DNA from 3 places in the Marinobacter sp. SS13-12 genome. Region 1 is predicted to be linked to each of the others. Evidence: predicted binding sites of a transcription regulator. Region 1 holds the regulator's gene; each other region holds the start of a gene.
What was found. The regulator FliA, encoded in region 1, starts transcription of late flagellar genes. The targets are predictions, from matches to a motif close to CTAAAGTTTNNNNNNNNNNNGCCGNTAA.

Region 1 (10,250 bases):
CTTGCCTTCTGCCTGCGGCTTGTCAGAATTATCGGACGATTTGTCAGGCTTTGTGCTGGCTGGTCTGGCTGCCGGTTTTTTGTCGGCAGGGGCTTCAGCGGCGCCCGAAGTTTCTGCCGTGGGGCTACCCCCCTTACCGTGCAGATCGTCCAGCAGCTTCTCGAACTCGTCGTCGGAAATCAGATCCTCACCGTCATTATTGCCGGCATCTTCAGGCTTCTCCGGCTCTTGATCATCAGCTTTACCCGTTTCTGGCGGGCCGGCGAACTGGCCCTTGCCATGGAGCTGATCCAGCAGTGCTTCAAATTCATCATCGGAGATTTCGTCATCACCGCCGGCAGACGGGCTGCCTCCCCCGGATGTGGCCGGGGCGCTGTTTTTCTCGTCTTCAAGGGCATCCAGCAGTTGTTCGAATTCGTCGTCGGTGATATCACCGTTATCGTCGCTTGAGCCTGCTTCCGTCGCTGGTTCTGCCGGCTCTGCCGCTGCGCTTGCTGCCGGGGCTGCTGCTCCCGCAGGTTTCGCCAGCGCATCCAGGGCGGCAATCAGTTCGTCGGGAGCGGGCGTCAGTTCTTCATGGTGACGAACCTGTTCGAACATGGCGTTGACATGGTCCAGCACTTCCAGCACCACGTCCATCAGCTCAGAGTCCACCTTGCGCTTGTGATTGCGCAGGATATCAAACACGTTCTCCGCGGAATGGCAGCAGCGGACCAGGGCATCCAACTGAAGGAAGCCGGCACCGCCTTTTACCGTATGAAAACCACGGAAAATGGCGTTGAGCAGATCACTGTCATCCGGATGTTGCTCAAGGTCGACAAGCTGCTCTGACAGCTTTTCGAGTATCTCGCCTGCTTCAACAAGGAAGTCCTGCAGGATCTCTTCATCGGCATCAAACGCCATGGGTTACCCTCTTTTACTCAGAAACCAAGACTGGACAGAAGATCATCAACATCGTCCTGGCCCGATACAACATCTTCGCGCTCTTCGGCTTTTATCTGCGGCCCCACACCCTGCTCCGCCGATACTTTTTCCTTCTCATCCAGTTCGTGCACGGTGCCGGTCATCTGGTCCACATGGCTGGCCATCACCACCAGGCTCAGCAGATGTTCCTCCACCTCTTTGACCAGTGTGGTGACCTTCTGGATGACCTGGCCGGTCAGGTCCTGAAAATCCTGGGCCAGCAGTATTTCCGACAGGTTCTCGTACATGGCGCCGGCATCGGTATTGAGGCTGACAAAAAAGGTATCTATCCGGGCATAGAGTTCGCGGAATTCTGCCGGCGCCATCTCACGGCGGCGCAGCCTCTGCCACTCGTCCCTCAACTCTGCCGCTTCATCACGAATGGCGCTGGCCCGGGGCATGGCTTCTTCCACCAGGTCCATGGTGCGGTTAGCCGCCTTTCCCGTCATCTGGACCACGTATTCCAGGCGGTCCGACGCGTCGGTCATTTTTGACAGCGCTTCGGACTGTTCATCATTACGCGGATCGACATGAAAGTTGCGAATTGCCTCATGGAGGCTGCGGGTCAGCCGGCCAACCTCGCGGTACAGACTCTGATCCCTTACCTCGCTGAGCTCATTGATCAGGGTCATGGCCCGGGCATACTCTCCGGCATTGACCTGTTCAGCCAGTTCAGCGGCCTGGCTACGGAGCTTTTCCGTAATCTCCGGGTCGAGGCCCTGGTGGTTCTTGTCATTTTCGCTCATGGGAGCCCGTCCGACCTCTGATTACTGGATTCGCTCGAAGATCTTCTCAATCTTCTCCTTGAGGACCGCTGCAGTGAACGGCTTGACCACGTAGCCATTCACCCCGGCCTGCGCCGCCGCCACAATCTGATCCCGCTTGGCTTCGGCCGTTACCATGAGCACCGGCAGGGTCTTGAGGTTCTCATCAGCCCTGACTTCCTTGAGCAGGTCCAGCCCGGACATGCCCGGCATGTTCCAGTCGGTAACCAGAAAATCGTATTTTCCACTGCGGAGCATGGGCAGTGCGGTATTGCCATCATCCGCTTCATCGGTGTTGGTAAAGCCAAGATCGCGAAGCAGGTTCTTGATGATCCGTCGCATGGTGGAGAAATCATCCACGATCAGGATTTTCATGTTTTTGTCCAATGGGACCTCCAGTATAAAACGCCCGGAATTCGTTTTTGGCTTCCGGCTCTCAGTCCAGCAAGCCGGCAGATTTACCGCTTATTGTGTTGCCTTTGGCCCGGTTGTAAAGCACCGGTTACCAAAAGGCTACAGTAAAGAATGCTTTGCAACGCTGCACCACGACTGTGACCGGGCAGAGCTCACTGCTTCCAGTCGGAGAGCCGACCCCGCAATCGAAGTGCCGCCTGGCTGTGGATCTGGCTCACCCGGCTTTCGCTGACACCCAGAACTGCGCCAATTTCCTTGAGGTTCAGTTCTTCCTGGTAGTACAGACCAAGCACCAGTTTCTCGCGCTCTGGCAGATCGCCAATGGCCGCGGCCAGGTTCTTCCGGAAGTTGTCCGATGTCAGGCCTTCCAGTGGGTTATCACTGGTCTCTGCTTCGTTTATCGGCAGGTCGCCGGATTCATTGAGCTCATCGAGGCTAAAAAGTCGGCCACTGTTGGCATCGCTCAGTGAGGAGTGGTATTCATCAAGGCTCTGGCCGAGTTCCTCGGCGACTTCCCAGTCCAGGGCTTCACGACCCAAGCGGTCCTCGACGGCCTTGATAGCTTTGGCAATACGGCGGGAGTTTCTGTGCACGGAGCGGGGAACCCAGTCCCCCTTACGGATCTCATCCACCATGGCACCGCGGATCCGGATGCCTGCATAGGTTTCAAAGGTAGCCCCCTTGGTGGAGCTGTAACGTTGGGCCGCTTCCAGCAAACCGATCATACCAGCCTGCATAAGGTCCTCAAGCTGGACCGAAGCCGGCAACCGGGCCATCAGGTGAAGTGCGATTTTCTTGACCAGCGGCGCCTGCTCCTCAACAAGCTGTGAGGGCCCCTGCGTGCCGGTCCGGTGGTAGATTCCAAGTTCTTTCGCCAATGTCATGTATCCGGCTTTTCAGTGAAGGATCAAAATCAGACTTCGACGAGCCGCTCCACAAAAAATTCCAGATGCCCCCGGGGCGATTGTGGTAATGGCCAGTTGTCGACTTTATCCGCCAGGCTCTTGATGGCAAGCGATGCCTTGGCACGGGGATAGGCATCAAGCACAGCGCGCTGGCGTTGAACCGCCTTTTTTACGGCCTCGTCGTAAGGCACTATACCCACATATTGTAGTGCTACATCCAGAAACCGCTCGGTCACTCTGGTCAGTTTTTCAAACAGATGGCGGCCTTCCTGCTCGTTACGCACCTGATTTGCCAGAATGCGGAAGCGGTTAGTGCCGTAATCACGGTTCATCAGTTTGATCAGGGCGTAAGCGTCGGTGATGGAGGTGGGTTCATCGCATACGACCAGCAACAACTCCTGGGAGGCTCGCAGGAAGCTGACCACAGAATCGGAAATACCGGCCGCGGTATCCACAATCAGAACGTCAATCTGGTCGCCCAGTTCGCTGAAGGCATTGATCAGCCCGGCGTGCTCGAGCGAGGACAGCTGGGTCATGCGCTGGGTACCGGAGGAAGCTGGCACAATCCTGATTCCGCCAGGACCGCTGACCAGCACATCGCGCAGGTCGCAGTCACCGGCAATAACATCCTGGATGTTCCGGTTGGCGGTAATCCCCAGCAAAACGTCAATATTGCCAAGACCAAGATCGGCATCAAGCAGCACGACACGCCGCCCTTTCTGCGAAAGGGCGATGCCGAGGTTCACCGCAACGTTACTCTTGCCAACGCCCCCCTTCCCGCCGGAAATCGCAATCACCTGTACCGGATGTGGTTTGCTCATACTGATTCTGATCTCTTGCCACGTTGAACCACAGGCTGTGTTGTTATTAAACAGCGACCGCCTCTTGCTGCTGGAGTTTTTTCAGCCTCTCCACGGCCAGCCGCACCAGCGGAATGGGTTCGGCGTGGTGCAGGTCTTCAGGGATCTTCTGGCCGTCAGTGTAATAGGCAACCGGCAATCCCGTTTCCATAACAAATCCCAGCGATTCTCCCAGGGTCAGTGCTTCATCAATTTTTGTCATCACACACCCTGTGAGATTTGCCATCTTATAGCAATGCCAGACGGATTTCATGATGCGTGGCTGACTGGTCGCAGAAACCACCAGATGGGTGCGAATATTGTGATGACTGCGGGCCAGTTCCGTGAGTTGCTCCTCGTACCCTTTATCGGTACTGGTCAGGCCTGCAGTGTCGATCAGCACAAGGTGGCGGTCCGACAATTCGTCGAGAATATCATCCAGTGAATGGGTCTCATCCACTACCCGCACCGGGACATTCAGAATGCGCCCGAACACGAACAGTTGCTCGTGGGCAGCCACCCTGTAGCGATCCGTGGTCACCAATGCCAGGGAATCGGCTCCGTGGCGCAGTACATAATGGGCCGCAAGCTTACCGATGGTGGTGGTCTTGCCAGAGCCTGTGGGGCCCACCAGGGCATAGACGCCACCCTCCTCGGGCCACTCGGCCCGGGAGGTTTTTACGCCGGCTGCCAGCATTTTCAGCGACTGTTTCCAGCCATCTTCAAGACGCCCGGCACGGTGGCGACGGGACAGTGAACCGGCAAGCTCCTGGCCCAGACCGAATTCCTGCAGCCGTTCCGCCAACCGTTGCTGCACCGCATTCACTGCCGTTTTTTCAGGCTCGGCCGCCGCTCGACGGGCACCGACCAGGTCTCTGAGAGAGCTGATTTCAGCGCGCATCTGGGCCAGCTCACCGGAATAGCCCGGGTTCACGCTAACAGGCTCTTCCACCGTTAATTCGCTGCCGCCAAAAGCATCGGCCGCCAGACTGGCATAACCCTGATCCGAGCCATTATTGCGGCTGCCCGCCCCTGAGCGCTTTTCCCGGACTTCGCGGATTCGCTCACGGGAACGGCCAAGCTCATCCTCCAGGCGGCGGTGCTGTTCCGCCTGGAGTTCTGCCAGCCGGGATCCATTGGTGGCTTCCCGGGCTGCATCTCCCAACCGTTGGCGCGCCATATTTTCGTCATAATCCAGCGCTGTCACAATTTCGACGCCACCATCCACACGACGATTGGACAGAATCACTGCATCGGGGCCCATCTGGTCCCGCACCTGGCGCAGCGCCTCTGCCATGCTCTGGGCAAAAAACCGTTTTACTTTCATGATGACTCTTCCTCCCCGGTCAGCGCTGTGTGGCGCCTTCCGCCTTGCCGTCCGCGGCCTTTACTGGCCAACGGATGCCACAATGGTGATCTGTTTGTTATCCGGTATTTCCTGGTACGACAACACGTGCAATCGCTCAACCCCGAAACTTGCAAACTTTGCCAGTACCGGCCGTAGCGGCCCGGACACCAGCAGTATCGCCGGCTTGCCCAGCATCTCCTGGCGCTGGACGCTGTCCTGGAGTGAACGCTGGAGCTTCTCGACCATATTCGGTTCCAGCACCAGCCCGATGTCTTCCTGACCGCCGGATTGTTGACTCTGCTGCATGGACTTTAGCAATAACTGTTCCAGGTCTGGATCCAGCGTGATCACCGGGATTTCGGAATCGTTGCCACAGATGCTCTGGACAATCATCCGGCGCAGGGACTGACGGGCAACCGTGGTCAGCAGTTTCGGGTCCTGGCTCTTCGGATGTACGTTCACGATGGCCTCGGCGATCGAGCGCATATCGCGGATTGGCACCTCTTCCTTCAACAGGCTCTGCAGCACTTTCAACAGCAGGCTGATGGAGACGGTGGTGGGAACCAGCTCTTCCGCCAGCTTCGGAGACACCTTTTCAAGCTGATCCAGCCATTTCTGGACCTCCTCGTGACCCAGCAATTCATGGGCGTGCTTCTGGAGGATCTGGTTGAGGTGTGTGGCCACTACGGTACTGGCATCCACCACGGTATAGCCCAGGGTCTGCGCCTGGTCCTTCTTGTCCGGCTCTATCCAGCTGGCATCCAGACCAAAGGCGGGGTCCTTGCCCTCAATACCTTCGATCTTGCCAAACACCTGGCCGGGATCGATGGCCAGCTCCCGGTCCGGATGGATTTCGGCCTCGGCGATGGTCACGCCCATCAGGGTAATGCGGTACACGTTGGGCATCAGGTCGAGGTTGTCGCGGATGTGAACCGAGGGCATCAGGAACCCCATATCCTGGGAGAGCTTCTTGCGCACACCCTTGATCCGGCTCAGCAGCTGACCACCCTGGGATTTGTCCACCAGGGGAATCAGACGGTAGCCGACCTCCAGGCCAACGATGTCCACCGTCGCCACATCATCCCAGCCCAGCTCACGTGTCTCACCCGGCGCCGGAAGCTGGGCACCCTGGTCCCCACCATCACCAACGGAGGGAATATCCCGGCCAGTCGGTCTTGCGCCGCCGCCCCTGACCGGAAACACCCCCTCTTCCTCAATGGTCTGGCGCTCCTGCTGCCAGATATACCATGCAATGCCACCGGAAATGGCGCCAAGACCGAGAAAGGCGATGTGAGGCATGCCCGGAATCAGGCCGAGAATGACCAGAATCACCGCCGCAATACCCAGGGCCTTGGGCGCATTGAACATCTGCTGGAGTATCTGCCCACCCATATCCTGGCTGGAGGTTACGCGGGTAACCATGATGGCGGCAGACGTCGACAGCAACAGCGACGGAATCTGCGCCACCAGACCGTCACCAATGGTCAACAGCGCGTAGTTCTGGGTGGCGGTACCAAAATCCAGGCCGTGCTGCACCATACCGATGGCGATACCGCCAATCAGGTTGATGGCGAGAATCAGCAAGCCGGCGACGGCGTCGCCCTTGACGAACTTGCTGGCACCGTCCATGGACCCGTAGAAATCGGCTTCCTGGGCGATCTCGGATCGACGGTGCTTGGCCTCGTCCTGGTTGATCAGGCCGGCATTGAGATCCGCATCTATGGCCATCTGTTTGCCGGGCATGGCATCCAGGGTAAACCGCGCACTGACCTCCGAGACCCGGCCGGCACCTTTGGTAACCACTAGGAAGTTGATGATCATGAGGATGGCAAACACCACCAGGCCAACCGCGTAGTTACCACCGATCAGCACCGCCCCGAAGGATTCGATGACTTTACCGGCAGCGTCCCCGCCTTCATGGCCATTGAGCAGTACGATCCGGGTGGACGCAACGTTGAGCGCCAACCTGAGCAGCGTGGCCACCAGCAATACCGTGGGAAAGGACGCAAATTCCATAGGGCGCAGGGCGTACACGCACACCAGCAATATCACGATGGAGAGAGTGATGTTGAAGGTAAAAAACACGTCCAGCATGAATGCCGGCATGGGCAGTATCATCATGCCCAGCAGTCCCATCAGCATGATGGGTACGCCCAGATTACCCCGCGTCAGGGATTTGACATTATTGAGGACAAACGCTCGGTCCATGCCGGGAAACTCTCCGATAAGCGGTTAACCGCGGTCTTTCGCGGGTGGTTTTTTTGACGCCGACGCATCAATTGAAGGTGTGTTCGCAAGATCCGTACCAGCCCTCAGGGTTTTTATCTCCACCATGCCTGACGGACCTGTCGATATACGGTATCCTTGCGCCATTTGCCGGCCTTTGCGCCGCGCCAACATTCAGCATTCAGCCACAGACCAGAACGCAAAAAAGGTGAGCCCATGCCCATTCACGAGGTGAAACACCCGCTGATCCGCCACAAGCTAGGCCTGATGCGCCGCGCCGACATCAGCACCAAGAATTTCCGGGAGCTGGCCCAGGAAGTGGGCGCCCTGCTGACCTACGAGGCCACCAAGGATTTCTCGCTGCAGAAGAAAACCATTGAAGGCTGGGCCGGCCCGGTCGAGATCGAACAGATTCAAGGCAAGAAGATCACCGTTGTTCCAATTCTACGCGCCGGCATGGGTATGCTGGACGGCGTACTGACCCTGATTCCTGGCGCCCGCGTGAGCGTTGTCGGCCAGGTAAGAAATGAAGAAACCCTCGAAGCCAGCACCTATCTTGAGAAGCTGGTGGGCGAGCTTGACCAGCGTATGGCGATGATTGTGGATCCGATGCTGGCCACGGGTGGCTCCATGATTTCCACCATTGATCTGCTGAAAAAAGCGGGCAGTACGGAAATACGTGCGCTGGTGCTGGTCGCCGCGCCGGAAGGCATAGAAAAGGTGCTGGAAAAGCACCCGGATGTATCCATCTACACCGCATCCATTGACGAGCGGCTGAACGAGAAAGGCTATATCCTCCCCGGCCTTGGCGATGCCGGCGACAAGATTTTCGGCACCAAGCAGAAGGACGTCTGATCATGCAGGACCACCTGAACGACCCGGTCTGGAAACAGGCCATTGCGGGCTCGCAGATGTTACTGGTGGCCTTCGGCGCACTGGTATTGATGCCGCTGATCACCGGCATGGACCCCAACGTTGCGCTGTTCACTGCCGGCATTGGCACCCTGATTTTCCACATCGTCACCGGCGGCCAGATCCCCATCTTCCTGGCGTCTTCCTTTGCGTTTATCGCGCCAATCATCGCTGCCAAGAGCCGGTTTGGACTTGAGGAAACCCTGGGTGGCCTGATGGCTGCGGGTATTCTCTACATCGTCCTGAGTGGCGCTGTGCGCCTGCGTGGCACAGGCTTCATTACCCGCCTGCTGCCCCCGGTGGTCATTGGCCCGGTGATCATGGTAATCGGCCTTGGCCTGGCCCCGGTCGCCGTTCACATGGCCTCCGGCCGCACCGGCGATGGCGCCGAGCAACTGGTACCCTATGACACCGCCATCTGGATCGCGATGATCTCCCTGACGATAACGGTGATCATGGCGGTCTGGTCCAGCGGCATTTTCCGGCTGATCCCGATCATGTTCGGCATCATTGTGGGTTACATTCTCTCGGCCATCGCCGGCATCGTGGACCTGTCACCTATCACCGAAGCGCCCTGGTTTGCCGTTCCCAACTTTGTGACACCGGAGTTCAGCTGGGCGGCTATCCTGTTCATGATTCCGGTTGCGATAGCACCGGCCATCGAACACATCGGCGACATCCTCGCCATCGGCACAGTTACCCGCAAAAACTACCTGGTAAAACCCGGCCTGCACCGCACCCTGCTGGGTGACGGCCTGGCCACCAGCGCGGCCTCTGCCCTCGGTGGCCCGCCCAACACCACCTATTCCGAAGTCACCGGCGCCGTGGTGCTGACCAAAAACTTCAACCCGAAAGTAATGATCTGGGCCGCCTGCATCGCTATCGTACTGGCCTTCGTAGGCAAGTTCGGTGCCGCCCTGCAGACCATACCGGCGCCGGTCATGGGCGGCATCCTGTGCCTGTTATTCGGCTCGATTGCGGTGGTAGGCCTGAACACCCTGATCCGCCACCAGGTAGACCTGTCACAGGCCCGCAACCTGGTCATCGTGGCCATCACCCTGGTGTTCGGCATTGGTGGCATGGCCATAGGCAATATCGAGGGCATCGCCCTGTGCGCCGTGGTGGCCATCGCCCTCAACCTGGTCCTTCCCGGCAGTGGCGAGGCGTGGGGTAAAAAGATCCATGAACACGACACCCTCTGACAAAAGTCCGAGCAAAAAAGCTGACAGCTCCGGCATCAGCTTCACCGCCCTCTATACCGGTGCCGTCTGGCACCGGCACGGGCTTTCGGACGACGTACTCGCCACCGACCAGGGCCGTTGGCTCTACCACCTGATGACCCCATTCGAAGCCAGCAGCAAGGCCCTCATCGGCGGCAGCATCCGCACCTTCCTGCTGCAACGCCACCTGATTATCGACCACCTGATCGAGCAGGCCCTCGAACGGGGCGTCACCCAGGTGCTGGAAATTGCCTGTGGCATGTCGTCCCGGGGTATCCGATTGCGGGACAAACACCCCCTGCTCCACATGGTGGAAGCCGACCTCCCCGGCATGGCCACCCGCAAAGCTGCACGGTTGCTGGTAGCCGGTCGCCTGGGCGATCGCCATCAGGTCACGCCTGTCGATATTCTGGCGGAGTCGGGCGAGCAGGCACTGGAGGCGGTGGTGGAAAGAGCTTTCAACAACAACGAACCCATGGTTGTCGTCACCGAGGGCCTGACCAGTTACTTCTCACTGCCGGTCATTTCAGAGTTCTGGAAACGCCTTGCCCAGCTGATGCAACAGCGCCCGGGCTCGGTCTACCTGTCGGAAAGCTACCTGATGCCAGGCCAGCCGCTGCTGCGAGGAACGCTGAAGTCCCTCGGCGGTTTACTGGGGG
Region 2 (10,250 bases), 330 kb from region 1:
CAAGTGTCATCGCCATGGCTGCAAGTGTGTGGTTTCTGGAGGGCTACGCTGCCGGTGGTAGCATCATTGCCGCACTCATCGTTTTTTCCCTGGCCCGCGGCTTCTGCTCCGTGTCCATGAAGGACGTGCAGGGCAAGTGCATTCCCAAAACCCGGCGGGGACGGCTCTCCGGCCTGGCGTCCACCCTCGGCGGCACCGCCACCGTTATCCTGACGGCCCTGCTGTTCTGGGACCGGGGGGATCCGACGATCGGTTTTTATACGGTGCTGCTGCTACTGGCTGCCTCACTCTGGATTATTGCCGGCTTCCTGTTTGCCGGTGTTGAAGAATACGACGGTGAAACCGGCGGTGGTGGCAATGCCATGGCAGAAGCCTTCAACAGTCTTTCCCTGCTCCGCGATGACGTTCCGTTCCGGAAATTTGTGGTCACCCGGGCACTGCTGCTCTGTTCGGCCCTGGCCGCCCCCTACTTTGTGGTTCTGGCACAGAAGGAATCCGATATTGGCTGGATGCTGGGGGTTTTCCTGCTGGCCAGCAGTCTCGCCAGCTCACTCAGCGCCAGTTTCTGGGGCTGGGCTGCCGACACTTCGAGCCGGAAAGTGATGATTCGTGGCGCCGCCATGGCCAGTGGTGTATGCCTGGTCGTGGGCACCATCGCACTGATCGACCGAACCGAAACCGGCAGCGTCTGGTTTTACCCGGTCGCTTTCTTCATTCTGAGCGTGGCCCACGCCGGTGTACGGCTGGGCAGAAAAACTTATCTGGTGGATATGGCCGGAGGCAACAAACGCACCGACTATACAGCGGTGAGCAACACCGTCATCGGTGGCCTGCTGCTGGTAACTGGTGGCTTTACGGCGCTGATCTCGATGGTGTCGGATGTGGCGGTCATTCTTGTGCTGGGCCTGATGGGGCTGGCGGGTATGTTCAATGCACTACGTTTGCAGGAGGTAACCTCCGACTGACTCGCGCGACTGAGACGCACGTCACAGCAAGCAATGCTATTGGAACCGGATTGGTGCATTTTACGTCAAGTTCCAAAACAGCCAACACGGAGCCTGGCAAAGGGATACTAAAACAAGGACGTGTCGTTCCACTGCGCAGTCGCTAATAACTTGAGGCAGAGAAATGCGGACAGACACACCCATACCCAGCAAGCATCAAAGCCGGTTGACACCTGAAACGAAGGCGTCATGACGGCCAGGCCTGAACCCGACGCGGTTCACCATCACAGCCTGGTGCCACCCCATCGTCGTGCTCGGGTCATTTTCGCCCTGGTTTTCTTCTCTCTGAGTCTGTTTTTGCTGACCTACGTCGGCACAGTCCCGCCCAAATAGCCGGGCGGGAGCTACTCTACAAAGGCGATTTCCCGTCATTCAGGGCCAGGGCGCCCTTTACGATGCGGTAGATAATCCAGATGGATACGCCCAGAAGCACGAACCAGCCAACGATAAGGGGAGTGGTCACAATGCCGACAACAGTCCACAGCAGCCCTATCCAGAAGGTGCGGATCTGCCAGCGAAAATGAGGTTCTATCCAGGTGTTTTTGACATCATCAAGCTTGACGTAATTGATGATAACGCCGGCAAGGCCGGTGATCCCTCCGACAAAGAACGATAGCGCCTGGAGGATATAAACCAGCACGGCCAGATTGCGGCCTGGTTCTTCGCGGCGGGCCAGCGGATCATCGTCGGCGGGAATGTATTCAGGCTCAGGCAATGGATTCTCCACTCAGTGACTGTCCGGTTTGTAACCCAGGCGGAAACCGCCCCAGTGTTTACCGTTCACATAAATCGGCACCGACAGGTCATGCATGATTTCCCCGGTATCCCGACGATAGGTCTGCAGCAGCATACTCTGGGTATGGCTGCCACAACGGGCGCCGGTGCGGTCGTTGAACAGCCGCTTGCTGCGGCTTTTCATCAGGTCCACTTTCGGATCGCCGGTTGGTGCATGGGCAAAATCACGGTTATGGGTAGGCACATAGCCATCGGGCGCGATGGCTATGGCATACACCATGGACGAATGAGCTGCCTTTACCGCTTCCTGCACCGATGGAAGCTGCTGGTCAGTAAACCGGTCATAACTGCTTGAGTACTTCTGGGGATCGGTATTCGGTATGGGCTCCCTCTTCTTGTCAAACAGAGCGTTCTCGGACAGCTGTCCGTCACGAACCGCCTGTTCGAAGAGCTTGCCGATACGGTCTGCACCCTGGCGGGCCTGATCATAGAAGGCCCGATGATAACTTTCATCACTGTTCAGGGCAAAGGCGGCATTGGCCTCTTCCGCCAGTTCCATCAGGGTTGCGGCCTGCTGGGCGAGGGAAGCCACGCTGGTATCACTCTCCGTGATCTGGTCCCGGACCGTTTCAATGGCGCCAGACACCTGCTGCAGGCTTTGTTCGTTATTCTGGTCAATCTCGGCAATACGGGCCACCTGCTGCTGAACCCGGTCGGATTGATCGCGAATCTGATCCAGGCGCTCACCGACACTTTCAACCGATTCCAGGCCAGCCTCGACGCTTTTGGCAAGGTCCTCGATTCGCGAGACAATCAGGGAGGTATCAGAGCGGATTTCCTGAAGGGTTTCGGCCACTTCACCGGTTGCCTGTGCGGTTCGACCGGCCAGTTGCCTGACCTCATCGGCGACAACGGCGAAGCCGCGCCCCTGATCGCCCGCACGGGCCGCCTCAATGGCCGCGTTCAGTGCGAGCAGGTTGGTCTGTTCGGCGATTCCCTGAATGGTGGTGGTGACACCCTGGATCTTGTTGGATTTCTCGTTCAGCTCCTGGATCAGCCTCAGATTCTCGCTGGACTGCTCGTGCACCGCCCGCACACTGTCTATGGCCGATGTCAGCGCTTCCCTGCCTTCAATGCTCACCTGCCGATTCTGCAGGGCCATGGTAGCGGCGTCCGTGGCCTGCTGGGCGGATTCCCGCACACTTTCTGTAATCTGCCCGGCATACTCCGACATCTGCGAGGTTTCACTGACCTGGCGGTCCAGGCGGACCTTTAACTGATCCGCTGCGAAAGACACCTGGGCCGCCGAAATCGCGCTCTTGTCGGCACTTCCCGACAGCGCCTCAATCAGAGCGCGACCGGCCTTCGCCTCGGCAAGGAGGCCCGAACACTGTTTACCCAGGAGGCTCTCATCAGAGAGCTCGCCGGCACTCAGTTGCTTGAGGGAACGTTCTACCGGCTCCAGTACCCGCAATACCAGATAAGCGGTGGCCACCACCAGGCCGATTACCAGGCCCGCCAAAACCGACGAACCGTCCAGCCCGATCAACGGTGCCCCCATTGTCGCCACGATGGCAACAACAACCGCAACCGACACCCCCATAAACAGAATAGGTCGACTGAGTAAACCCATAGCCACCTCGTTATTATCATTATTAATGAATGCATCTTTATTGGATATTACCCGTGAGAGTAATGAATTGACCTGTGTTAATAACTGCTACTTTAGTTCACCAATAATTGTTTTTCGGCAGGCGGCTACAAATCTGAAGCAAAAAAAACGCAAGCCGGAGACTTCCAGGCAGAAGAATCCGGCTTGCGTTCAGGCTCAGTTGAATGGTTGGCAGCCTGAATCAGGCGCCGATCACACCTCCATCATCCCGCGTTACGATCACTGTTGCATCCCGGGGACGGTCCTCCGCCGCATTCGGCCAGTTGCCGTCCGGATGCTGGATGTTGACGAACATGGTCTTCACATCCGGTGTCGATACGACGCCGGTGACCTCACAACCTACCGGACCGACGAAGAATCGCTTGATTTCACGGGTCACCGGATTGGCTGCCAGCATCATATTGTTCTGGTACGGCGCGGCATCACTGCCATCGGTCTGAATCCACAGGCGTCCATTGTAATCAAACCACAGGCCGTCGGGACTGTTGAAGATATTGGTATCGTCCAGGGTAACCACTGCTTCTCCATCAACCACGGTTTCGGTTCCCTGTTCACCGGCGAACACAAAGATGTCCCAGTCAAAGCTGGTCGCTGTGTGGTCGTTGCCGGCTTCTGTCCAGCGGATAATATGGCCGGTGGCATTCTCAACAATCGGGTTCGCAGCGTTAACGTCGTCAAACCCTTCTTTCCCACGGTTGCTGTTGTTGGTCAGCGTGAAGTAAACCTCTCCGGTTTTCGGATCAACAGCGCCCCATTCCGGGCGGTCCATCGTGGTGGCACCTGCGATGTCGGCCGCCAGACGGGTATTCACCACAACGTCGGCCTGATTCTCGAAACCATCAAACTGGATATCGCCCACCAGGGTTCCCTGAGCGGCTGCAACCTTGTCGGCAAAGTCTGCGTCTTCCAGATCCAGTGCCAGCCAGTCGCCGGAGCCGTCGGCGTTGAATCGGGCGACGTAGAGCGTGCCTTCATCCAGCAGGTAGCCGCCAGCCGTTGCGGCATGGTAAGGCTTGGAAGAGACAAACTTGTAGATGTATTCGAAGCGGGAGTCATCACCGGAGTAGCAAACCACCGGCTCACCTTCTTTGGCAGACGCAAAGATAACACCCTCATGACCAAAACGGCCCAGAGCCGTCCGTTTCTGGGGTTTGCTCTCGGGGGTGAAAGGATCAATCTCAACCATGTAGCCGTAAGTGTTCGCCTCGTTACGATAATCCTCGGCTGCAGAAGAAGCGCCGGTGGTTGTTACGTTGAAACGCATGTATTCGTCGGCACCCGTATCAGCCAACTCCCAGTCATAACGGGAGTTGTCATTTACACCATGTCGCACATATTCACGGGGGCGCTCGGTATCGGCGGTGGCAAAGTAGCCATGCCAGTTCTCCTCCGCCGTAAGATAGGTCCCCCATGGCGTCGGGCCCATCGCGCAGTTGTTGAGGGTACCGCGGGTTTGGGTGGCATTCGGGCTGTAGGCGGTGATCAGCTTGCTGTAGCCACGAAGCGGGCCACGAATATCCATTTCGGTATTGCCGGTAATGCGCCGGTTAAAGGGGCTGCCGAAAACGATGTCCCAGGCACCATTGCTGTCGCGCCTGATGTGAATAACGGAAACACCGTGAGCCGCAATCTCCTTGCGAACTTCGTCCGCCGGACGAACATTCCCGTTATCAGCAGCTCTGGTCGGGCCGTTGGCATGCAGCGCGCCCTGGTTGATGTATTCGTGGTTCATGACCAACAGGCCTTCGGTAGAGCTGTTGCCCCCGGACTTCTGGTCGATCGGGAAAAAGTGCACGCCATCGTGATGCATACCAACCTGCTGCTCCTGGTCTTCGCCGGTGTTGGTGCCATCGGCGCGGTATTCAGGATAGCTGCCAGTGATCGGCGTTCCCCAGGGCACAAAGGTTTCAGTCGAGTAGCCTTCCGGAACAACAACGCGGTTTTCGGTTGAAACCGCCACCGGCTTGAATCCCAACTCTGTGCTGGACTGGACATCACCAGTGGTGCTGCCGTTGTCGTCGTCACTGTCAGAGCAACCAACGAGGCCCATCCCCATAACACTTGCCAGGGCAGCGCCAACACTGCCTTTCATCAAAGTGCGCCGCTGCATTCTTGCGGTCAGCACCGATGCGAAGGACGTATTGCCGGAATGATTTACAACGGGCTCGAAATTGGGATCCAGATAATTCGGATCCAGGTCATGCTTCGCCATGGTCCTGCCTCTCTCGGGTGGTTTATAGGTTATTCCGAGAACCCAGTGTCGATGGCGAAGGTGACAGATTGCAGACAGTCAGAAGTCAGTTTCTTTAACGTTTTTTGACAGTTCAGACGAAAAAAGCCTGCCCGGTCAGGGGCAGGCTTTTTCACGCAACGGTGCGCGTCTTCGAGGCAATCAGGTGGCCTCGGCGTGAATCCGATGATTCTATTGCATGGAGTCACCTGCCTCCTCAGCAGCTTCTCCCATTTCTTCGCCTGCTTCGTCCATTGCCTCGCCGGTTTCCTCAGCGGCGTCGCCAGCGGCATCCTTGGTTTCATCCCAGGCGCTGTCATTCTGGCCAGTGGCGTCTTCGTAAGTCTCTTCGATGGAATCGCCAGCGTCGTCCGCCATATCCTCGATGTTATCACCGGCTTCCTCGAAATCTGCGCCCTCATTGTCGTCCTGACTGCAGGCCGCGAGGCCCAGTGTCATCAGCAGTGCCAGTGCGCTCAGTGTCAGCTTGTTCATAACCATGTCCTTATTCGGTTTGAGGTGTGAAAACAACAGCGACAAGTCTACGGCCATCGCCGACACCGGCACAATTACCTGCTGATTACGTTTTTGTTAGTAGTGACAATAAGTTAGGAAAAGCAATGACCTGAGAACGTCAATCGGCCACCGACACTGTTCTGCCATCAAGCGTCAGTACATGATCCAGCCGGACCATATGCCCACGCCCCAGAAAAACAAACTCCTGGCCTGCCCTGCTGAAGAGATCCCGGATGACATCGTGGGTAGTCTGGACCTGCCCGGCATCGTCGCGATACACGATTTCCGCCAGCTTTGATGAGGTCAGGTATTCCCTCAGCAGGCTCTGTATTTCACAGCGCACCGGATGGTAAGCGTTAGAGGCATTTTCCCACGTCATGGCAGACTCTTCCCTGTGGATACCGACAGGACAGAAAAATGCCCCGGAGCGCCGAATTCAGCGCGGGAGCCGGGGCATGCCTACAGTCTGGTTCAGATTGAGTCAGTCTGCCAGTCTCAGAACCACTCCGGCTTCATGTTCATACAGGTATCGTCCTGGTTCCTCAGCAACACCAGGTCCTGCGCCACGGTTGGCAGTTCCCAGTGGAAGAAGTACTGGGCAGCCTGCAGTTTGCCCTGGTAGAAACTGCGTTCGTCGTCGCTGTTCGCCGAGCCCAGCGCCTTGGCCGCGGCATTGGCCTGGCGCAGCCACATCCAGGACACAATGATGTGGCCGAACAGGTGCAGATAACATGAGGCGTTGGCCAGAACCCGGTCCGGGTCTTCCGACATCAGGGACTTGCCCAGGCTCTGGGTGACTTTGACAGCCTGTTGCAGGGTTTCACTCAGGGAAAGCGCCCATTGCTGGCAGCGGTCGGTAGTGGCGGCTTCGAGATCCACCTGCATTTCCTGCATCAGCAACTGCAGGCCGTGGCTCTGGTCCTGCCAGATCTTGCGGCCCAGCAGGTCCAGTGCCTGTATGCCGTTGGTGCCTTCGTGGATCGGGTTAAGGCGGTTGTCACGCCAGCACTGCTCCACCGGATATTCCCGGGTATAACCCGCACCGCCGTAAACCTGGATGGCGAGATCGTTTGCCCTGGGGCCGAACTCTGACGGCCAGGCCTTGATGACCGGGGTCAGTAGGTCCAGCAATTTGCCGGCTTCCATCCGCTTTTGCTCATCCGGATGGGTGTGCTGGTCATCCATCAGGCGCGCACCGTACAGGCACAAGGCCAGGCCCCCTTCGCTGTAGGCCTTCTGGGCCAACAGCATTCGGCGCACGTCGGCGTGTTCGATGATCGGCACCTGGGGCGCTTCCGGATTCTTTTCCGACGGTTTGCGGCCCTGCAGACGGTCTTTCGCATACTCCAGGCTGTGCATGTAGCCACGGTAGCCTATGACGGCGGCACCAAAGCCTACACCGACGCGGGCCTCGTTCATCATCTGAAACATGTACTTCAGGCCCTGGTGAGGCTCGCCAACCAGGTAGCCGTGGCAGGGGGCGTCGTCACCGAAGCTCAGGGCCGTGGAGGTGGTGCCCCGATAACCCAGTTTGTGAATCAGGCCCGCCAGGTTCACGCCGTTGCGCTGTTTCGGGTTGCCGTCTTCATCAACGATGAATTTCGGCACGATAAACAGGGAGATACCTTTCACCCCCGCCGGTGCGCCTTTGATCTTGGCCAGCACCATGTGAACGATGTTTTCGGTGATGGATTGTTCGCCGCCCGAAATATAGATTTTGGCGCCCTTGATCAGATAGTGGCCATCATCTGTTGGCGATGCGGAGGTGCGAATGTCCGCGAGGGAGGAGCCGGCATGGGGCTCGGTCAGGGCCATGGTGCCACTGAAACGGCCGCTGAGCATGTGGGGCAGGAAGGTGTTTTGCTGCTGGTCGTTGCCGAATACGCGGATCAGGTTGGCGGCAGCGGTGGTCAGGAACGGATAGCCGGCTGTGCCGGGGTTGGCTGCGGTGAAGAAGCCGTTGCAGGCAGCCATCACGGATTCGGGCAGTTGCATGCCGCCGAGTTCGTAGTCGTAGCGGCCGGCGATAAAACCCGCGTTGGCGTAGGCGTCGAAGGCTTCTTTTACCTGGGGAAGCATTTCAATCTGGCCATCCACGAACTTCGGTTCGTCTTTGTCGGCGGCGCTGTTGTGGGTGGCGAACTTTTCCCGGGCCATTTTATCGGCGGTTTCGATGACGGCGTCGAAGGTGTCGCGGTTGTGTTCGCTGAAGCGTTCGCGTTCGCTGAGGCTTTCGGTGTCGAGTACTTCGTAGAGTTGGAACGCCAGGTCGCGGCGGTCGATCAGGGTGTCTGTCATTGGGGTAGTCTCCTGTTTATGGCGTATAGCCTCTCATACGGTTGTTTTGTTGAAACCGGCGTTAATGACATGATCATGGTTAATCCCGCCACTTTTCATTCTGGGCGACCGGGCAATCACGGGGATTACACTGCTTGCGGATGGAGACTGGCGGGAGAAGTGACGAGAATGGTGGGTTACGAGGACGTCAGTTCGTTCAGCCGTCTGTTCCGGAAACACACTGGCCTGCCCCCCGGTGTTTACCGGGCCCGCTTTGGTCGCTAGCGCACATACACGGCGGTTTGGCCCGGGTTATGCTTTGTTACAACCATAGGGCCGAAAGCTGGCGCCAAACGTAAAGTTTATTGACACAGGCTATTTCCCGCGGAGGGTAATACCATGACAGCACTACAGAGAAACCAGCAATCCGATCTGCTGAGCCGCCTCTACGCCATGAAGCAGAAACAGCTGCTACAGGCCAGCCAGCAGGCCGACAGCCTTCGTTACCGGGTACTGTCTGCCGAAGCTGACGCCATCAGCGCAGCCCTGAAAGCCATTCGATAACGGGCAGCCAGGACTGTAACGGTACCTGACTGCCACTAACGCCGGAGTGATAAAGGCGCTCACTTTGTGACCAAAATTGTCCATACGGTCAAATCCGGGCAGCCACTTCTGTCCCCTGGCGGATGGCCCGCTTCGCGTCCAGCTCTTCAGCCACATCAGCGCCACCAATCAGATGCGTCTGAATTCCCCGGTTTACCAGATCATCAAACAGGGCACGGAACGGCTCCTGACCTGCGCAAATGATGACATTATCCACCGCCAGCACCTTACTCTCCGTAACCTTGCCATCTTTGTCTGATAACGTGATGTGCAGGCCCTCATCGTCAACCTTTTCGTAGCTGCAGCCCCGGAGCATTTCCACGTCCCGGTGCTTGAGGCTGTTGCGGTGAACCCAACCGGACGTCTTGCCCAGGCCGCCACCTACCTTGCTGCTCTTGCGTTGCATCAGGTAGATCTTGCGCGGTGACGATGCTGGCTTGCGTTCCGCCAGCCCACCCGGCCCTTCAAATTGCGGGTCAACGCCCCATTCCGCCTGCCAATCGGCAACGCTGACCTGCTCGCCCTCGGGGTGATGGCCGGATTCGTGGGTGAGGAACTCACTGACATCGAAGCCGATACCCCCGGCGCCAATCACCGCCACTGATTTGCCAACGGGCTTGTTGTGACGAAGCACGTCGAGGTAACCCAGCACTTTCGGATGATCGATACCGTCAATCTTCGGTGTTCGTGGTTTCACGCCCGTGGCGATGATGACGTCGTCAAATCCGGCTTCACTGAGCGAGTTCGAGTCAACGCGGGTATTGAGCCTGAGCTCAATGCCGAGGATTTCAATCTGGCGCTGGTAGTACCGTAGTGTCTCGTAGAATTCTTCCTTGCCGGGGATGCGCTTGGCATAGTTGAACTGGCCGCCAATCTTGTCATCCGCTTCAAACAACGTCACTTTGTGCCCTCGTTTGGCGGCGGTGGTGGCTGCAGCCAAGCCTGCGGGCCCGGCGCCCACTACAGCAATACGGCGGCTGACCGGCGCCACCGTGAGCACCAGTTCGGTCTCGTGGCAGGCGCGGGGGTTCACCAGGCAGGACGCTCGCTTGAGCTGGAACACGTGGTCCAGACAGGCCTGATTGCAGGCAATGCAGGTATTGATTTCATCGCTGCGGTTCTGCTCGGCCTTGCGAACAAACTCCGAATCCGCCAGCAGCGGCCGCGCCATGGACACCATATCCGCCTTGCCGGCGGCAAGGATTTCTTCACC
Region 3 (10,250 bases), 1.9 Mb from region 1:
AGGCCCCGTCAGCCTGAGGTGCCGATCGAGTGCTTCCAGGGCTGCTGATCGGTTGGCCAGGCCAGTAAGGGCATCGCGAAAAGCCATATCATGGGCTTTCTTTTCGCTCCTCCTCCGGCGGGACTTTTCTCGCAAGGCACCCATACCGTGGACGATGTTGTCTGCCATGCGCTGTAACAACCGGGTTTCCGCATCATCGAACCGATCCGTGTTCACGGAATATATAGCCAAGTAAGCTTCCGGCTCTCTACCACGGATAGTCAGCGGGAAGGCAATAATAGCCTGCAAATTGTGCGCTTCTGTCGAATTGTCCAGCAAGGCGATATCTCCTGGAAAACGAGAGATTGTGGACTGATGCCGCCTGCGGGTACTTAGGGCCAGCGCAATGGGATCCTTGTCCGACGACTTTATGCAAGCGCCGTTTTCAACGTCATCAACAGTGTCACTGGCGACACCGGATATCGCCAGAGGTTTTATCCGCCCGCCATTATAGGCCTTTGCTTCACCAACACAGGCGAGAGCATAGCCTCCCTCTTTGACGAGGCTATCACAGATTCCGAACAGCATTTCTCTTTCACTACGAGCGCGGATAACGCGTTCATTGCAGGCACTGAATGCCCTCAGGGCACGATTTGCGCCTTTTAATGCCGACTGTGTGTTTTCTGTCTCCAATTTTTGGAGTTCAGAGATTCTTCCCAGTCGCAGCAGATTGCGGACTCTTGAAGAGAGCTCAACCTGGCGAATCGGCGTTCGGATAACATCTTCTGCAAGGTCGCCAAGGTAACCGTTGGCTCTTTTCAGTTGAGACTCGGACGCGGCCAGTAAAATGGGTTTTAGAGCGGGAGCTGCTCTGGATCGGAGCTCTCGAATTTCGGTCTCGCAAGCAAGGAGTGTATCTAAATCAATGATACACAGATCGAAGCTGGCTCCATCAAGCGTGCAAGGATCAGGCGCTACACATGGATGGCCAACAGAACGGGAGAGCACTCGGTAATCGGCTGCTTTGCTTAACATAACCGCAACGACGGGCTGATCGGTCTGTAACGCAGGCTCTTTTACAAAGAGGTTCGGTTTATGCACGGGCATTCTCGATTGATGTGGTGGCTTCGGGTTCTGGTTCTCCACGAAGGATGCCTCGAAGCCCCGTTAACTCACTTCCAACCCTGATGCCGTTCGGGGTTATATCAAACTCTCGCAGGCTTTTCTCGAAGTCGCCGGTGCGCTTTTTGAGTACGCCTATGGTTTTCCGGATTTCACCGGCCCTCTCCATATACCGAAGCAGGATGATGGTATCTGCCAGGTAGCTGACACCCATTTCAGTCGTTTTTACCTCGCCGCCTGTAATGGCCTCAACTTCGTTCAGCAAAATGACGGTAACACCCATGTTGACCAGATAGCGACACAGAGCGTGCAGCCTTCTAGTAACATTGTCGCCGCCGATGGAGAGTCTATATCCAGCCAGGCTGTCAATCATGATGATACGGGTGCCACGTTCCTCGACTTCTTCGCGTACCTTGGCGGCGAATTCGTCAGCGGAATAGTACAAAGGCTCTATCGCCTCAATGGCAAATGAACCTGTTTCGAGAAGCGGCGAAAGCGACAGATTGATCCCTTCCACTCTAGAGCTAAGGGTGCTGGTTAACTCCTCGAAGGTATAAACCACTGTCCGCTTTCCCTCTTCACAAGCGTTTTTCATGAACTGGATACCAAGGGACGTCTTTCCTACCCCTGTAGGGCCGGAAAGAATAGTGACAGTACCGCGACTAAGCCCTCCCTTCAGTTGCCTGTCCAGCTCAGGAATGCCGAATGGCATGTCGACCTGGTCAAACGCGATGCCATGATCACCGGGCTCCAGGCGAGGGAAGCAGCGCATGCCACCGGATCCCAGGCGGATGCTGTGAGGACCTGATGTAAAACCGGAGCCCCTGAATTTAGTGACTTCCAGTGAGCGCTTGTCATCTCTGTGATCGAGTTGGATAACACCGTCAGCGAGGAAAGCCAATGCTTCACTGTCTTTGCCTGAGTTGGCATCTTCAGCGGCACAAATCACCGTTGCGCCCTGGTTGGTCAGGAACCGCAACAGTGTGATGACTTGCTTTCGATACTGAAAAGCGTCCGGGGAAAAATACTGCAGGTAGGTGAGGGAGTCGATAAAGATCCGCGTTGGGCGGACGGCTTCAAAGGCCTTGCGAATCCGTTTGGGCAGGCCAGGATCCTCAACGTCCTCAGTCGCCATGATGCTGTAGGGTTCAGCATCATCCATACCTGAGCCCGAGGTCGAAAAGTCAACAATACTTACTTTGTCGAGATTGAAACCCTGTCGGTGGGCATCGGCCCGCAGTTGCGACTCATCCTCGCCCATGCTGACGAAGAGGCTCCGGGCGCCTGGAGCAGCAGTCAGAAAGTGGAGGCCAAGGGTGGTTTTCCCCGACCCGGGGCCACCGCGAACGATGTAACTACGCTGTTGCAGGAGACCGCCATTCAGGACTCGGTCGAAGCCAGTAATACCACTGGTGAGTCTTTCATTCTTTGGGTTGTTCATATGTCTGGCTCTTGTACGATCAGATAGTTATGTACCTGGTGAGGGGTTCAGTTAGTAGTAACCGTTGCGGAATAAATTTGATTTCGCGGCAATTGACGAATTAATTGATCTCCTCAGTGAGGAAGTTTCCATAAAAAGCATATTTCACAATAAATATTTTTATTAAAGGCACATTCTGTTGTTTAAATTTTCATTGAACTTAAAGAAAGTCGAGCGAATTGTATAAAGGAAAGTATGATAAATGATGAAGTACTCGATATTCAGGGGGTAAAAATATTATCGGTAGGATCTAGGATATATGTTGTCGTTTTTTTTGTCTAATTTTAAACAAATTTACTTTTATATATGTATACAAAGCATAAGTGAACATAATAAATGTAATGAGAGGTTTATATGCTATCTCTTAGAGAAAAAGGTCAGCTACTATTGGACGGTGAATTCATTTGTATTGTTTATGAAGACAGAAGCGAACCGAGGGGAGGAGACAGAGAGTGTGAGTAGACGGGGGCGCCACCCCGTCCAACTCGAGATTGCCCTCAGACTTTGAAGCGGGCAACTTGCGTACTGAGGCCTTCGGCAAGCCGTGCCAGTTCTTCGCTGGCAGCAGAGACCTGTTCGGTCGAGGCAGCAGATTGATCACCCACATCACGGATCAGTGTGACATTTTGATTGATCTCTTCTGCTACCGAACTCTGTTCTTCAGCAGCTGTTGCAATCTGACTGTTGTGCTGTCGGATTTCCTCTACGCTTTCCGCCATTTCCTGAATGGCAGTGCCCGCCAATTCTGCTTGTTCAAGTGTCTGTTCTGCAAGCTTGTTGCCAGTCTCCATGCTGGTAACTGAAGTTTCTGCACTGGTCACCAGGTTGCTGATCAGAGTTTCAATTTCGGTCGCAGAGCTCTGGGTGCGTTGAGCCAACGACCGCACTTCGTCTGCTACCACGGCAAATCCGCGCCCCTGTTCGCCCGCGCGGGCAGCCTCTATGGCTGCGTTCAGTGCAAGCAGGTTGGTCTGTTCGGCAACCGATTTGATCACGTCCAGGACAGTGCCAATGTTGTTGGTTTCTGATTGCAGGCTGCTGAGCTGCTTCGTCACAATAGCACTCTGTTCGTTCAGATCCGCGACAAACTCAAGGGTTTCCCTGACGGCTTTTTCGCCGTTGCCGGATTTTTCGCTGGCGTTGTTGGCTGCCTCGAAAGCGGCTTCGGCACTTTTGGCGACATCATTGACTGTTGCGACCATCTCATTCATGGCGGTGGCGACCTGATCGGTCTGGGATTGTTGCTCCGCTACACCCCTGCTGGTCTGGTTGGTGACTGTGGATAGTTCTTCTGAAGAGGAGGCAATGCTTGACGCTCCGGAGTCGATTTCGCGAATCAGCTCTCTGAGATTGGTTATCATGGTGGCAAAAGCGGCGAGCAACTGTCCGAACTCATCGCCGCGCTGACTTCGGACATCCACAGTAAGATCGCCCGAGGCAACTTTGTTAGCAATCTCCACCGATTCGTTTATTGGCCGGGTGATCGATTTTGTCAGTATCCATGCGATGACGGAAGCAATGAGGATGGCGGTGACTGTAACGATGATGATCTCTGCAACCGTGAGGTCATATCGTTCTGCCATGAGCGCCTGTTCGCGCTTTTTCAGGTCTTCTGTCTGCTCAATGGCGCTGCGAGCGGAGGCCAGCATCTGCTCTTGAACCGCGGAGACAATATCAGGCTGCGCGGAAATATTGGCTTCATACCGCTGAAGCAGATCCTTGTAAGACTGTATGTCGGCAAGCACCCTGTTCACCAGTTGCTCATCCTCGGCTTCTTCGATCAGTCCGATAAGCGGTCGCAGGGTATTATCGGCTTTTTCTGCGTGTTCGACCGCACTCGCGAGGTATTGAGATTCCCTCCGGATCTCAAAGTTCTTTTCAGCTATGCGTGCTTCAAGGAGTGCGATTTCCGCTGTATTAGCCCGCTCTACAATTAATGCACGGTGATTGTATTCATCGAGGGAAAAGATGCTGACTGCGGAGATGATAAGAAGAAGGAAAAGAAGGATGGCAAAGCTAGCAGTCAGTTTTTTACCGACGGCTAGGTTTCCCAGAAAGTTGCGGAGTAGCATTTGAGGTTCCTTGACGTTATTAGCAATAGAAAGGATTCTGTATCTGACCGATATTGGTTTTTAGAACGGCTTTAAGGCCAATAACTTTAGTTGTTTTTTCCGGTTATTTTAATTTTGGGATAGATGTATTTAAGATCAGCGGTCATACAAGCTGAGAAACCCTTAATATGAGTATTAGCTCCTGATTGATGTAAATAGTTTATTACTGATTAATGCTGAAGTTTGACATTATTAAACTGGACATGTCCCTGGTGCGTCATATAGACCGCAGCCCCCCTATGCTATCGGTGGTCAGGGCGCTGGTTAGGTTTGCTGAAGATCGGAGCCTTAATCTCCTGGCCGAGGGCGTTGAGACCCAGGCGAAACTATCTGTGCTGAGATCACTCGGCATCAGATGTGTGCAGGGTTACCTTTTTGACAAGCCAATGCCTCAACCCCGGCTTTAGATCTCTTCCGTTCCAGCTATGAGCAATATCAGTGGTCCCTTGCCCATTGTTGATACTCAGGCAACGGAAGAGGTCTGGAGTAATGAAACCCCTGTGCCAGGTCTGCTCCCAGATCGGTGACTATCTTCCTTTGTTGCTCTGTCTCAATGCCCTCTACAGTCACCTCAAGTTTTAATGCTTTGGTCATAGAGATCATGGATTCCATGATCGTTCGGGCTTCTGCGCTGACTTCCAGATTGCTGACAAAAGCGCGGTCGATCTTCAATCCCGACAGCGGCAGGTGAGTCAGGTACTGAAACGAAGAATAACCTGTGCCGAAATCGTCCAGACTGACCTTAAAACCCTGGTCGCGCAGACTTCCAACGGCCTCTCGTGCTTGTTCCGGGTCCTGAATCAGTGCGCCTTCTGTAATTTCAATTTCTAGAGATTCAGGGCTTACTCCGTATGAAGAAACCAACCTCCCCAGATCATTTATTAACGAGAGGTTCATCAAGTTGTTGATCGCAAAGTTGACGCTGACTGGCATTAGGTTCTGCGACTTTATATTTTCACATGCTCTCGCGATCACGAAGCGCGTCACAGGGTCTATCAGTGTCGTACTTTCCACCTTTGGCATAAATAGCCCGGGCATAACCATTCTGTTTTCATGATCGAACCAGCGCAGCAAAGCTTCTGAACCAACGTGTTGCCCGGACTGCATACAAATCTTGGGCTGGTAGAATAACTGAAACTCCTGATTGGCCAATCCATCACGAACACGCGCTATAAGCTGTACACGTTCAGCGGTTTTCTGGTCGAACATCGGATCGTAACGGCGGTAGGGAACATTATTCTCGATTGCTACCGACAAACCGGTTCCTGCGCGGTTGATAACAATTTCCGGATTCTGATCGTTTTCTCGAATAAGGTAGCTTCCGGCAACAATCTGAACGCGCAGTGAAATGCCTTTTACAATTGTTTCTTCTTCACCAACTCTCTGAGCCACTTCAAAAATGGAGCCCACTTCTTCCTGAGCGCTAACTTCCTCCTTAGATACAACAGAGAATAAAATTGCCAGTTCTGATTTGCTGAACCTGTAAACTTGGTGGGGTATTTTGATGTTTTGGCTGATTCGTTCGGCCAGGTCTTTCACCACCTGTTCAGCAGTATCAGCGCCCATTGACTGAAGAATTTCCCATAAGTCCTGCATCCGGACCAGGAGTATCGCTGACGAAGAAGATCTATCCTGGCCTGCCCTTCGAAACAGTCTTTCAATATCCCGGGTTAGGGCAGCTTGTGTCCAGAGCCCGGTTTTATGATCGATTTCAAGTGCCTGAACGCGGCGTTGATTGGCCTGTCTCAGGCTCTCGAAAAGCCCTGCTGAAAATACGCCGATAAGAAGGAAAAAGGCGATACGCGCCAGCCAGTTTTCCGTTGACTGGTAAGTGCCGGTTGAGACGTCCAAAGGCATCCACGGCCCGAGCAGAAGCCCTGCTGTTATCGAGCTCAAGACTGCTCCCGGTAATCCAAACCATACAGCTGACAGCAGCACCGGTAGCAGGATTACATAGGGGTACGCGTAGCCAGTACCTCCGGTGAAGTAAACAACCCAAGTGCCAGCGGTTAAAAAAACGACAATAATCAGTAGCCTGCAAACCTCTCTAGCAAATCCCGACAATTGTGGCCATTTCTGTGAATGCCATATATTTTCGAAGGTAGGAAGATAGTTACTGCTCTCTCTATTCATTTGACTGCCTTGTGAATAAATCAGTCTTTAAAAATTCTGGACTTCACTCTCAATCATGGGGCCAATAGGCGGCTCAATTCAGCGACCTGCGTATTCGTGACTAAGTACTAGCAGCGTAGTTCAAAAAAGAACCATCATTGTGTAAAAAAATGTTACACAATTTGTAGCTGTCAGGGCATTTGCGCCTTGCTTTGACCTTGGGGGACGAACGTCGGATTTCGCTTAAGCCCGAGCGATCGATGCTTTCTTTCAGTTCCACCAGGGCTAGCGTTCTAGACTATCAAAGAAGGCGGGATGACAGGCTGAAGATTTGAGTTCTAAAATTGCTGTGACTAAGCTCAAATACAGAATGTAGCTAAATGCGGGGATTCTTAACTTCGGAGTTGCAGGAGCTGCTTCATGGCCGACGTGCAGAAAATCATTCCCTCCCAATAACGCGCCCCAATTAGGCCAAGCTTACGTTCGAGATCTGCTACGTACTTTCACCAAACACAACAAGCCACTAAGAGGCCAGCATGGTTTTTCCTTCCCAGTCCATGTCCATTTTAGTCGTAGAAGACATGGCCGCGATGCGGAAAATGGTGAGAGACAGCCTTCGTTTGATGGGGTTGAACAATGTTTTGCTAGCTGAAAACGGTGAACAGGCACTATCCCTGTTGGCGGCTAATCGTGTCGACCTAATTATTTCTGATAGCAACATGCCCAAAATGAACGGCATGGAATTACTGAAAATAATACGCAAAACCCCTGCTTGGCGCAGCATTCCTTTCATGATGGTGACGGCGGAAAGTGACAGGACGTTGGTGAGTGCGGCGATTGAGGAGGGCGTCACCCAATTCCTTATTAAGCCCTTTACCTACTCAGATCTCCAGAATCGGGTCAACAAAATTACCAGTCAGATTAAACCCTCTGGCCGTGCAGAGAGCACCGCAACCGCGGAAGAAAGTCATGAAACGCCTAACGAAGCGTTTGGCCATGATTTTGGCAACGCCACGGTAATGCTGGTGGGCGATCTAACGACAGACAAAGCTGTGGCCCCTATTTTAAAGCGCTTTCATGAGATCCGATCAGCCATCAGTGGTGATCAAGCCTGGGAAATGGTTCATGATCTTGCGGCACCAGACCTTATCCTGATGGAGGTGACGCTGCCCGATACAACCGGGTATGATTTCTGCTATCGGCTAAAAAACGACCCTTCAACCGCGGCCATACCGGTTATATTCCTCACCGCACATGCAACGTCAAAGGAGATCACCCGGGGATTCAAGGCGGGCTGCGTGGATTACATCACCAAACCGGCTGATCCAATGGTCCTACAGGCTCGCGTTGCGACACACATTGAAATCCGCCACGCAAAGGAAGACTTGCGTAATCACATTGATACGCTGCTGGAGAACGCCCGACTGCGAGAGGATGTTGAACGCATGACACGCCACGACATTAAAAGTCCTTTGTCTGCCATCATCTCTACCGCCGACGCGCTGTTGCAAAATGGCCCATGGGCCAAACATGTCGCGGGCGCACTGGAGACTATGCGAGACGCTGGTTTTGACGACCTCAATATGGTGAACCGAACCCTGGATCTCTACAAAATGGAGAGAGGTGCCTACCGGTTCGAGCCAACGTCTGTGGATTTGGTCAAATTAGCAAAGCGTGTCATTCGGGAGATGAGGAGTGAAGCGGATCAAAAACAGGTCCGTATAGCGCTTCGCCCGGGTTCGAAATGTCTTTGTCTCGGGGAGGAAAGTCTGTGTCTTTCTTTGTTGCGAAATTTACTTAAGAATGCCGTTGAAGCTTCCCCACCCGGCGATATCGTTTACATTATGTTGAATAAAAAAGCTAAAATTAACCTAATGATCCACAATAAGGGGACCGTCCCTGACAACCTAAGAGACACTTTTTTCGACAAGTACACAACTGCTAATAAGGCACAGGGGACGGGCTTGGGAACCTATTCCGCTAAACTGATGACAGAGGTGCAGGGCGGAAAAATACGCTTTATGTCCAATTACAAACGAGGGACCGTTTTACACGTGGCACTGGAGCCAGCCCTCAGCGATCAGGGCAAGCAACAGCTGGTTTCATAAGCAACATACTGAACGTCAGGTGGTTGCGAGAAGTTCTGACTCGTGATATCCCACGCAAAAATAGGATCTTAAGCAATACCAGGTTCAGAAGTCTTCATCCTCTCCTGTCACTGAACGGAGCGCCTCCATGTGAGGCCGGACCGCCTGCTTGTCGGCCTCGGGCGCGTTTGCAGCCTGTTCAACGGCTGACATGGCACCGCCCATCATTTCCCGCATCTGCTGTTTCTGGGCTTCGCTCATGTGAGGGTTGTTGTCGATTTCCTCCATGGCCCTGGCCATTTCCTGGTTCATATCCCCGGACTGCTTGCCCATTTCCAGGGCCCCCCAGGCGTGAAAGATGCGGTCGCCGATTTCGCCCCACTGTTCCGGACTGGAAAAGCCGTGTTGCTGCACCACATCCTCCAGCTCGTTATACATATCGTGACCTTTCATCTCTTCAACAGACGACGAGAATATACGGGACATATCCGGCATTTCTCCGTCGTTTTCTTCGGTAGCCAGCTCGTCATAATCGTCTTCCATCCCCTGAAGAGCCTCAAGGCTGCTGATGAACGAACGAATGGTCTGGTCGGTCAGCGCTTCGGCGTGAACGGTCAACGGGGATAGTGTAAGCAGACAGGCAAGGGTAAACAGGATCGGATGTAACCGGTTCATGAGAACGTCTCCTTGTGATCGGGAACTCCCGGTTCCATCAGCCGGGAGTTCCCTAAAGGTAGTTCTCTGTTAACCAGCTCGCAACAGGCTGGCGTATTGCGTCAGAAGAGCAGATCCGGCAGGTAGGTAGCAATCTCAGGAAACACCATGAGACAGCCGATACCCACGATCTGGATGAGCACGAAGGGTATAACCGATCGGTAAATGTCGCCCATGGTTATCCCCGGCGGCACCACCCCTTTCAGGTAGAAGAGGTTGAACCCGAACGGCGGCGTCATATAGCCGATTTCCATGTTGATCACGAACAGTATGCCGAACCAGATCGGGTCGAAGCCCATGGACGAAACAATGGGCGTGAACACCGGCAGGGTGATCAGCATGATGCCAACCGGGTCCAGCACCATCCCCAACAGGAAGACAATCAGCATCATGAAGATGATGACCGCCCAGGGGCCGCCGGGAATGGACTGGATCATGCCCTCAATCATCGGTTGCGCGCCCATGCTCTGGTAGGCGGCACTGAACGCGTGTGCCGCAAACAGGATCCACATGATCATGCCCGTTAGCTTGAACGTCCGCACTGACGCATCTTTGATCAGTTCGATGTTCAGCGCGCGGTAGACCGCGGCCGAGATAAGAGCCCCCAGTACACCCATGGCAGCCGCCTCGGTGGGCGTGGTGATG

Region 2: a site for FliA is predicted at 3,484-3,511, ahead of QPL94_RS08795 (methyl-accepting chemotaxis protein). Genes of this name have one in related genera too.
Region 3: a site for FliA is predicted at 4,716-4,743, ahead of QPL94_RS01515 (methyl-accepting chemotaxis protein). Genes of this name have one in related genera too.

What each region holds. Positions count from the first base shown of each region.
Region 1 is NZ_JASSUA010000001.1:2,218,232-2,228,481, reverse strand. Features, by position in the region: gene QPL94_RS10245 (chemotaxis protein CheA) at 1-903, opposite strand, end outside; gene QPL94_RS10240 (protein phosphatase CheZ) at 921-1,709, opposite strand; gene cheY (chemotaxis response regulator CheY) at 1,731-2,114, opposite strand; gene QPL94_RS10230 (RNA polymerase sigma factor FliA) at 2,294-3,025, opposite strand; gene QPL94_RS10225 (MinD/ParA family protein) at 3,055-3,867, opposite strand; gene flhF (flagellar biosynthesis GTPase FlhF) at 3,914-5,212, opposite strand; gene flhA (flagellar biosynthesis protein FlhA) at 5,273-7,441, opposite strand; gene upp (uracil phosphoribosyltransferase) at 7,676-8,314, shown strand; gene QPL94_RS10205 (uracil-xanthine permease family protein) at 8,317-9,573, shown strand; gene QPL94_RS10200 (class I SAM-dependent methyltransferase) at 9,554-10,250, shown strand, end outside.
Region 2 is NZ_JASSUA010000001.1:1,888,806-1,899,055, reverse strand. Features, by position in the region: gene QPL94_RS08805 (MFS transporter) at 1-965, shown strand, start outside; gene QPL94_RS08800 (DUF4870 family protein) at 1,354-1,719, opposite strand; gene QPL94_RS08795 (methyl-accepting chemotaxis protein) at 1,732-3,372, opposite strand; gene QPL94_RS08790 (PhoX family protein) at 3,593-5,623, opposite strand; gene QPL94_RS08785 (hypothetical protein) at 5,834-6,136, opposite strand; gene QPL94_RS08780 (hypothetical protein) at 6,276-6,536, opposite strand; gene QPL94_RS08775 (acyl-CoA dehydrogenase) at 6,653-8,455, opposite strand; gene QPL94_RS08765 (hypothetical protein) at 8,834-8,998, shown strand; gene QPL94_RS08760 (NADPH-dependent 2,4-dienoyl-CoA reductase) at 9,087-10,250, opposite strand, start outside.
Region 3 is NZ_JASSUA010000001.1:320,541-330,790, reverse strand. Features, by position in the region: gene QPL94_RS01525 (putative bifunctional diguanylate cyclase/phosphodiesterase) at 1-1,125, opposite strand, end outside; gene QPL94_RS01520 (ATPase domain-containing protein) at 1,073-2,542, opposite strand; gene QPL94_RS01515 (methyl-accepting chemotaxis protein) at 3,079-4,653, opposite strand; gene QPL94_RS21355 (EAL domain-containing protein) at 4,866-5,099, shown strand; gene QPL94_RS01510 (putative bifunctional diguanylate cyclase/phosphodiesterase) at 5,128-6,825, opposite strand; gene QPL94_RS01505 (ATP-binding response regulator) at 7,341-8,912, shown strand; gene QPL94_RS01500 (hypothetical protein) at 8,997-9,566, opposite strand; gene QPL94_RS01495 (TRAP transporter large permease) at 9,668-10,250, opposite strand, start outside.